DNA from 2 places in the Clostridium intestinale genome. Region 2 is predicted to be linked to the other one. Evidence: predicted binding sites of a transcription regulator. Region 2 holds the regulator's gene; the other holds the start of a gene.
What was found. Region 2 encodes CtsR, which represses protease genes until heat stress. Its sites were predicted from a motif close to AAGGTCAANNAAGGTCAAAT; they were not measured.
Positions count from the first base shown of each region.

Region 1: clpB (ATP-dependent chaperone ClpB) is a predicted target of CtsR. The motif match lies at 2,210-2,229, and genes of this name have one in related genera.

Region 1 is NZ_CP121166.1:290,831-295,275, forward strand. It holds gene P8F83_RS01330 (helix-turn-helix domain-containing protein) at 52-2,133, opposite strand; gene clpB (ATP-dependent chaperone ClpB) at 2,284-4,445, shown strand, end outside.
Region 2 is NZ_CP121166.1:3,129,466-3,133,910, forward strand. It holds gene P8F83_RS16085 (ATP-dependent Clp protease ATP-binding subunit) at 1-844, opposite strand, end outside; gene P8F83_RS16090 (protein arginine kinase) at 857-1,879, opposite strand; gene P8F83_RS16095 (UvrB/UvrC motif-containing protein) at 1,890-2,411, opposite strand; gene P8F83_RS16100 (CtsR family transcriptional regulator) at 2,425-2,880, opposite strand; gene P8F83_RS16105 (MBL fold metallo-hydrolase) at 3,023-3,673, shown strand; gene P8F83_RS16110 (DUF362 domain-containing protein) at 3,765-3,935, opposite strand; gene P8F83_RS16115 (heavy-metal-associated domain-containing protein) at 4,027-4,230, opposite strand; gene P8F83_RS16120 (PSP1 domain-containing protein) at 4,252-4,445, opposite strand, start outside.

The DNA.
Region 1 (4,445 bases), 1.8 Mb from region 2:
AATTAAGGGGTCTTAAGTTATTTAGAATTAATAAAAAAACAAAAAAACACCTTATTTAAGGTGTTTCTGTACTTTTTTTATTAAAATAAGTTGAGCTCCATAACCTTTTAGTTTTGGTAATAGATTTAGGATTGTACTTTTATTGTTATATATAAAATTTATACCTGGAAAAGATGCTTTGTGAAGTATCTCACGTTCTTCCTTATTTAATCTATTTGGTTTTCCCATACCAAGCCAATAGTTATAAGAAGAACCTATTTTTTCATTAATCATATAAGTAGTAACTTGGTTAGCACTATTTATATTAACTATATTTAAAGAAATCTTTTTCTCAGTAGTATTTTTTATTCCTCTTCTTTTTTCTAGGGTTTCTGAGCTTATTAAATAATCAAGTTCTTCTCCATAATTATATAATAATATTTGGAATTCATCATCGCTTTTAGTCACTATATAACCATCACCTTTTTGAACTAAAACATCTCCAAGTTTACTTAGAAGATAAAAGGCATAATAAGACGGTTTTTTTATTCCCATATCATTAACTAAACCAGAAGAGCCAAAAAACACTTCGTTTGTAAGTATAACTTCTTTCTCTAAAACATCAAAAGCCCTTATAAAGTTCAGCGGAGTTTTGTAGTTTATCACTTGGTGAATAATGTAAGGTATCATATAAGCAGTATCATATATTTTATTTATTTCTAAATGATTGCCTTCATAATCATCACTAAAATAATCTAAACCAGCATCTTCTAAAATCTCAATTATAGAAGCTTTAAATGCTTTATCAAGAGAATTTTTAAACTGATATTTAGTATTAAAAAAATCTACAGTTTCGATTTCAGAGAAATATTCTATATAGCTTTTTAATGCGTTTATAAACTCTCCTTGCGATAAATCACCTTGATCTATAAGTATAAGTGCTTTAAGTTCTATATACTGCATAAATTCTAAAACTGTTTTAGTTTTATTCCAGTTGTAAAATTGACTGCCAGGGAAAATACCCATGTCTCTATCAAACAAATTAAATATTCTTCCATACTCAAAAGAGATTTCTTCTTGAAGTTCTTCTAAATTATCTTTATTTTCTTCTATAAGTAAATCAAAGGCATCTCCAACGTTTATTACCTCTTTAAACCTATGAGTCCATTCAGAAGACTCCTCATCCATATTTATATTGATTTTATGGATTTTATTTTCATAATTAAATCTATCGTAATCTTCTAAATAAGGGTATAGATATTTTAAAGAATCATTAATTTCTAATTGGGTAACTTTCTTAGCTTTTTCATAAGCTTTTTCATCTAACTTAAATCTCTTTCTGTATTGAAGAGGAGTTAGTTTATAGTAAAATTTAAAGTTTTTATTATAATATCTAGCATGAGAAAAACCCACCTCATCTGATATTTCAGAAATACTTAAATCGCTATCCAAAAGTAATTTTATTGATTCTTCTACTCTTGTAAGATTAAGAAGATCAGTAAAACTATAACCAGTAGCATTTTTTATCTCATGAGAGAGATAATCTGCACTTAAAAATTCCTTTTTAGCAATTTCCTGAAGACTTATCTTGTTATTATAATTATTGAAGATATATTTTGCTATTCTGTGATAACGCTCTAATTGTTCTTCATTTTCCCTAAGCTCTTCCTTTTCATATATTAAATAATGGAAGTTATTAATTAAGTGATACAACAAATCGATTAAGTTATCTTCAATTTCCTCATCATAATCTTCTCTTTTTTGAATTGCCTCGCAAAGAATTATTGATAAAAATATTCTAAAATCATCGTATTCTTCACTTTCTTGGGCACCTTCATCCGATGTATTTACATAGAAAAACATGTTTTCTATATCGCTATAGTACTTTTCAAAAAAGCTAGGGTCAATATGAAACATAAGAACCCTGTTATCTGGATCATCAGAATAAATTCTATGTGCCTCATCTATATTTATTATCTCAAGTTCTTTTTCTTCAATTTCATAAGTATCTGAATCTATAGTAATGTTTACTGTACCTTTAAGTACAAATATTATCTCTATAGCATTATGCCAGTGGATAGGATATTCCTTAATGGAACTGTAGGAAATAGAAACTGGCATATCTAAGGGATAACTAATGTGTTCTCTTCTCAAAATCTCACCTCATTCTCATATCTCCTAATATATATTATATCATATAATATATATTATAATAAAAAGAAAAAATACACTTTGACTTTCTTTGACCTTTGTATTATTATTTTATTAGAGTAAAAAATAAGAAAAAAGCTAAGAGGTGGTTATATGAATATTGATAAAATGACTAAAAGAGTGCAGCAAAGCTTAAATGATGCCCATGTAGCTGCTGTTAAATTTAATCATCAAAATTTAGATGTTATTCATCTATTTTATGCGCTTGTAAATGACAATGATGGATTAGTTCCTAACTTATTAGAAAAAATGAATGTAAATATCAATTTATTGAGAAATGAGTTAGAAAAAGTAATAGATAAAACGCCTAAAGTTTTAGGTAGTGGAGCGTCTACTTCAGGAGTATATGCAACAAGAAAAATAGAAGAGGTTCTTATTAAAGCAGAAGAATATGCTGATGAATTTAAGGATTCTTATATAAGTGTTGAGCATATTATGATTGGCATTATGCAGATAGAAGCTAAAGGACAAATAGGAGAAATTCTTAAGAATTTTAATATAGATAAAAATAGTTTTTTAAAGGTATTAAAAGAAATACGAGGAAGTCAAAGGGTAGAATCACAAGATCCAGAAGGAACTTATGATGCCTTATCAAAATATGGAACTAACTTAGTAGACTTAGCTAAAAAACATAAGTTAGATCCTGTAATAGGAAGAGATGAAGAAATAAGAAGAGCAGTAAGGATTTTATCTAGAAGAACAAAAAATAATCCTGTACTTATAGGCGAACCAGGTGTAGGTAAAACTGCCATAGTAGAAGGATTAGCAGATAGAATTGTTAAAGGAGATGTTCCAGAAGGATTAAAAGATAAAATAATATTCTCTCTAGATATGGGTGCATTAATTGCTGGAGCAAAATACAGAGGTGAATTCGAAGAAAGACTAAAAGCTGTCCTAAAAGAAGTTCAAACTTCTGAAGGAAGAATAATCTTATTTATAGATGAAATTCATACTATTGTAGGTGCAGGTAAAACAGAAGGGGCTATGGATGCTGGCAACTTGATTAAGCCTTTATTAGCAAGAGGAGAGCTTCATTGTATTGGAGCAACTACTTTTGATGAATATAGACAGTATATTGAAAAAGATAAGGCCTTAGAGAGAAGATTCCAACCTGTAATTATAGATGAACCTACAGTTGAAGATACTATTTCAATTCTTAGAGGATTAAAGGAAAGATTTGAAATACATCATGGAATTAGAATACATGATTCAGCTATAGTTGCAGCAGCTAAGCTATCTCATAGATATATCCAAGATAGATTTTTACCAGACAAAGCAATTGACTTAATAGATGAAGCTGGAGCTATGATAAGAAGTGAAATAGATTCTCTGCCAACAGAACTAGATATGATAAGAAGAAAGATATTTTTGTTAGAAACAGAAAAAGAGGCTTTAGGTAGAGAAAAAGATGCTGCGTCACAAGCTAGGGCAAAATCTATAGAAGATGAGCTTAAAGAATTAAAAAGTAAAAATGACGAAATGACTGCTAAATATGAAAAAGAAAAAGATCATATTACTGAAATAAGAAACTTAAAAAAAGAACTTGAGGATGTAAGAGGTAAAATTGAAAAATATGAAAGAGAATATGATTTAAATAAGGTAGCAGAATTACGATATGGATTAGTTCCGAATCTTGAAAAGAAAATAGAAGAAAAAGAAGCTCAGATGAAAGAAAACTATCAAGGTGCTTTATTAAAAGAAGAGGTTACTGAAAATGAGATTTCTGATATTGTTTCAAAGTGGACTGGAATACCTGTAACTAGATTAGTTGAAGGGGAAAAACAAAAGCTATTAAGACTTGAAGAGGAGCTTGGAACTAGAGTAGTAGGGCAAGAGGAAGCAATAAAATCAGTTACAAATGCAGTAATAAGAGCAAGGGCTGGTTTAAAAGATGAAAATAAGCCAATAGGTTCATTTATATTTTTAGGACCAACAGGTGTAGGTAAAACTGAGCTAGCTAAAACCTTAGCAAGAACTTTATTTGATTCTGAGGAGAATATAATAAGAATAGATATGTCAGAGTATATGGAGAAATATTCAGTATCTAGATTAATAGGAGCTCCTCCAGGATATGTAGGTTATGATGAAGGTGGACAGTTAACAGAAGCTGTAAGAAGAAAACCTTATTCAGTTATATTATTTGATGAAATAGAAAAGGCCCATGAGGAGGTATTTAATATATTTCTTCAAATTCTAGATGATGGAAGGCTTACAGATAATAAAGGAAAAACTGTAGATTTTAAAAACACCATAAT
Region 2 (4,445 bases):
ACAATATAACATTGCCTGATTCTTTTATCTCTTCCATAAGCTTCTTTAATCTGTCTTCAAACTCACCTCTATATTTGGCTCCAGCTATCATAGAGCTAATATCTAGGGATACTACTCTTTTTTCCTTAAGTATTTCAGGGATATTCCCTTCAACTATTTTCTGTGCTAATCCTTCTACCACAGCAGTTTTTCCTACTCCAGGATCTCCTATTAGACAAGGATTGTTTTTTATTCTTCTGCAAAGAATTTCTAAAAGTCTTTGAGTTTCCTCATCTCTTCCTACTACTGGGTCAAGTTTGCCTTCTTTAGCCATTTCAGTTAAGTCTCTGCCATATTGATCTAATGCAGGTGTATTAATCTTTTTCTTTCTTTTACTTTCCTCAGCATTTCCTTGAGGATTGTTAGTATTACCAGATAAAGCATTTAAAATATCTTGCTTTATTTTATCAAAGTTAACATTTAAGCTATTCAAAATTGTATATGCTACGCCTTCTTTTTCATTAATCATAGCTAATAATATATGTTCTGGTGAAATATAATTCTGTGCTAAATTTCTAGCTTCTAACAAACTTAAATCTAGCAATCTTTTTGTTCTTGGAGTTAATGGAATATCTCCTTTTGTAGAATCAAAATCACCTTCTCCAACATATTCTTGAAGCAGTTTTTTTACTCCATCTTCATTTATTCCATATTCTTTAAGAAGTTCTTGACTAACTCCTTCTTCAGCAATTATTCCTAATAAAATATGCTCTGTTCCTATATATCCATGTTTAAACTCTTGGGACTCTTTTTGAGCTTTTAATATCACTCTTTGCGCTCTCTCTGTAAATTTCCCATACATCATTTTATACACCTCCTAAGACTCTGATAATATACTTCTCATTAATTTTGCTCTTTCTATATTTCTTTCTCTTTCTTTTAATTCCCTATCTAAGTGATTCTGAAGGGATGCATTTTGAGAAAATAACAACATTTTATTAACAGTTTTAATATCTATATCCTCTATTAAACCTTCTTCAACTCCAAGCCTAATACTTGAAAGTAAACCTAATGATTCTTTTAATGTTAATACTCTTGCATTTTCAAGCAAAGCTCTTGCTCTAAATATTCTATCCTCAACTTCATATTTATATTGATCTAAATAAAGTTTTCTTATATTTTTTTCTTCTGCAACTACTTGTAACGCTACAGCTTCTAAATTAGTTAGTATATCTTCATCTGTAACACCTAAAGTTACTTGATTAGATATCTGATATATATTTCCTTCACCTTTTGAGCCTTCTCCATATAATCCTCTTAATGTCATTCCAACTTGATTTAGTCCCTTTAATAATTTCGGAATCTCATTATTAAAAGTTGCAGCTGGTAAATGTATCATAACAGATGCTCTCATTGCAGTACCTATATTAGTTGGGCAGGCTGTTAAATACCCTAACTTTTCATTAAATGCATATTCTATTTCCTGCTCTAATAATGAATCCACCTCATCAGCATTATTATATGCTGATCTAATATCAAAGCCTGCAGTTATACACTGTAATCTAATATGATCCTCTTCATTTATCATTAAACTAAAAGTTTCATCATCATCCACAATGAAAGAAGAAATAGTCCCATTTTTAATAAGATTTGGGCTTATTAAGTGTTTTTCAAGAAAAGTTCTTGCTAAGTTTGGTGATATATCTCTTAATTCATAAGTTTTGTATTCTCCTTTATCTTTTAAAACTTTATTAAAAGCTTCTTGAATACTACTTGATACTTCTATACCATTTTCATTATCTAGCTTATTAGGAAAAGGAACTTCTTTTAAATTTCTAGCTAATCGTACTCTACTAGATATAACCACGTCTTCTTTACTGCTATTTATCCAACTCTCCATATGGCACCTCCTATTCCTCTAATTTCTCATGAATAGATTTTATATTATCTCTTATCTCTGCTGCTTTTTCATACTCTTCTGCTAATATAGCTTTTTGCAATTCTTCTTTAAGCTTAATAATTTTCTTCTTTTCTGCAATTACTCTTCCCTCATTTTCTGGAATTTTACCTATATGTTCAACATCACCTTGAACTCTTTTTATAACAGGAGTTAGTGTTTTAGAAAAACTCTCATAGCAATTACTACATCCAAGTAATCCTGTCTTTCTAAACTCCCTATAGTTCATTCCACAAGACTTACAAACTACTTCATTTTCTGGTTTATCAGTAGCGTTTTTATTAAAATAATCAACCAAACCTCCTAAGATGCTTTGCAGAGGAAATCCTTCGAAGTCTTCGAAAGATGAATTAACTGGTATATCAGATATATCACTAGCACATTTCTCACACAATCTTACTTCGCTTTTTACTCCATTTATTATTTTTACCATATGGACTGTAGCATCATTTTTATTGCATTTTTCACATAACACTTGTATTCCCCCTTTAAGATAACAATAATGCAATTGTTGATTTTAATATGTCCGCTCTTACCTTATTTCTGTTTTCAACTGCTTGCAACGTTCTATCATTTATAACCATTTTAATTATATTGAATTCCCTATCATTTATTATCTCGGCATCATATAAACTTTCTAATAATGCTATTGAATTATGATAAGTTATTGAATCTCCTATACTTTCGTCTATTAACTCTTTTCTACTTCTATGGTTATTATATTTAACCTTTCTAATTACTATGCAACCACCGCCACCTCTTCTACTTTCAATTAAATATCCTTTTTCACAAGTAAACCTTGTAGTTAATACATAATTAATTTGAGAGGGAGCACAACTAAATCTATCTGCTAACTCGTTTCTTTGAATCTGTAACTTCTGATCTTCACTTTCACTAATTAAAGCTTTTATAAAGCTTTCTATCACATCTGATAGTCTTGCCATTTCGTCACCTTCTTAACCTTGACTTTCTTTGACTTTGTTTAGATATATCTTATCATATAATAATTACTATTGTAAATATATAATGGTTTTTATTTTTAGTATTTTCTTGAATTTATGGTAATACTATAAACGAGGTGATTTTATGAAATTAACCTGGTATGGTCATTCATGTTTTCTTTTAGAAACTTCAAATAATACAAAAATACTAATGGATCCCTTTGATTCAAAAATTGGGTATATTCCCTTCAAAGGGTCCGTAGATATAGTAACTATATCTCATGATCATTTTGATCATTCTAACTTAACTAACTTAGACTGTGAACCACAAGTAATTAATTCAACTAATGAATATCTAATTGATTCAATAAAAATAACAGGAATACCTTCTTTTCATGATGATCAAAATGGTCTTAAAAGAGGTCCTAATATAATTTTTTTATTTGAGGTTGATAATCTTAGATTATGCCACCTTGGAGACTTAGGTCATATGCTAAATAACGATTATAAAGATTTATTAGGAAACATTGATGTACTTATGATTCCAGTTGGAGATCTTTATACTATAGGTGGTAAAACCGCTTATCGTATATGTGATTTATTATCTCCTAAATATATTGTTCCAATGCATTACAAAACCCCAAATCTGTCTTTCTTATTAAGAGGTCCAGAAGAATTTTTAATAGCTTCAAAAAATGTTTTAAAATTACCTAATAACACTCTTAACACTGAAGAATTATTCGTAAGTACAGATAATACCCCTAAAGTATTACTTTTATCTCCTCCACAAATATAAATAAAAGATGCCTAAACTAAGCATCTTTTTTATATTTCTATTTAATTGCTTGTACAAAAAAACACCGCCTAAAAGGCGATGCTTTTTAAAATTATTCTGCTACTGGAGCTCCAACTGGGCAAACGTTGGCACAATTTCCGCAATCTATGCAAGTATCTGCATTAACTACAAATATTGTATCTCCTTGTTCTATAGCATTTACTGGACATTCAGCTGCACAAGCACCGCAGCTTATACATGTTTCTTCTATTTTATATGCCATAATAAAACACCTCCTAATATTTTCGGTATGTAACTACCACGTTAATTTTATCACATTCGTGTATATTTTCAAATACTTTTGACATAATTTTTTAAACGACAGTATATCCCAGTAATTCTATGGAATCAATAATTTTATCTAATTTAGAGAAGTAGTCATCATATATTATGCTTACTTCTCCTTTTTCCTTATTAATTTCACAGGCAACTACCCCTGTATTTGAAGCTACTGCATTTTTTATTTTTTTTACATCTTCTGATGTTTTCATACCGATAATTTTAATTGAAGACTTCATTTTCATCCCCCTGAATATGATCTAATTATCCTTTATTAAATCCTTAATAAGAACTTTATCAGTTTCATCTTCTATTTCAAGTTTTATTTCCCCGTCATCTACATTCCCCTCATAAGTTCCACTTATTAACTCTATTTTCTCTATCTTATATTCATTTATTACTTCTTCTTCCCCAAAAGCCATCTTAACTTTAACTGTCTCTTTTACAGTATTAT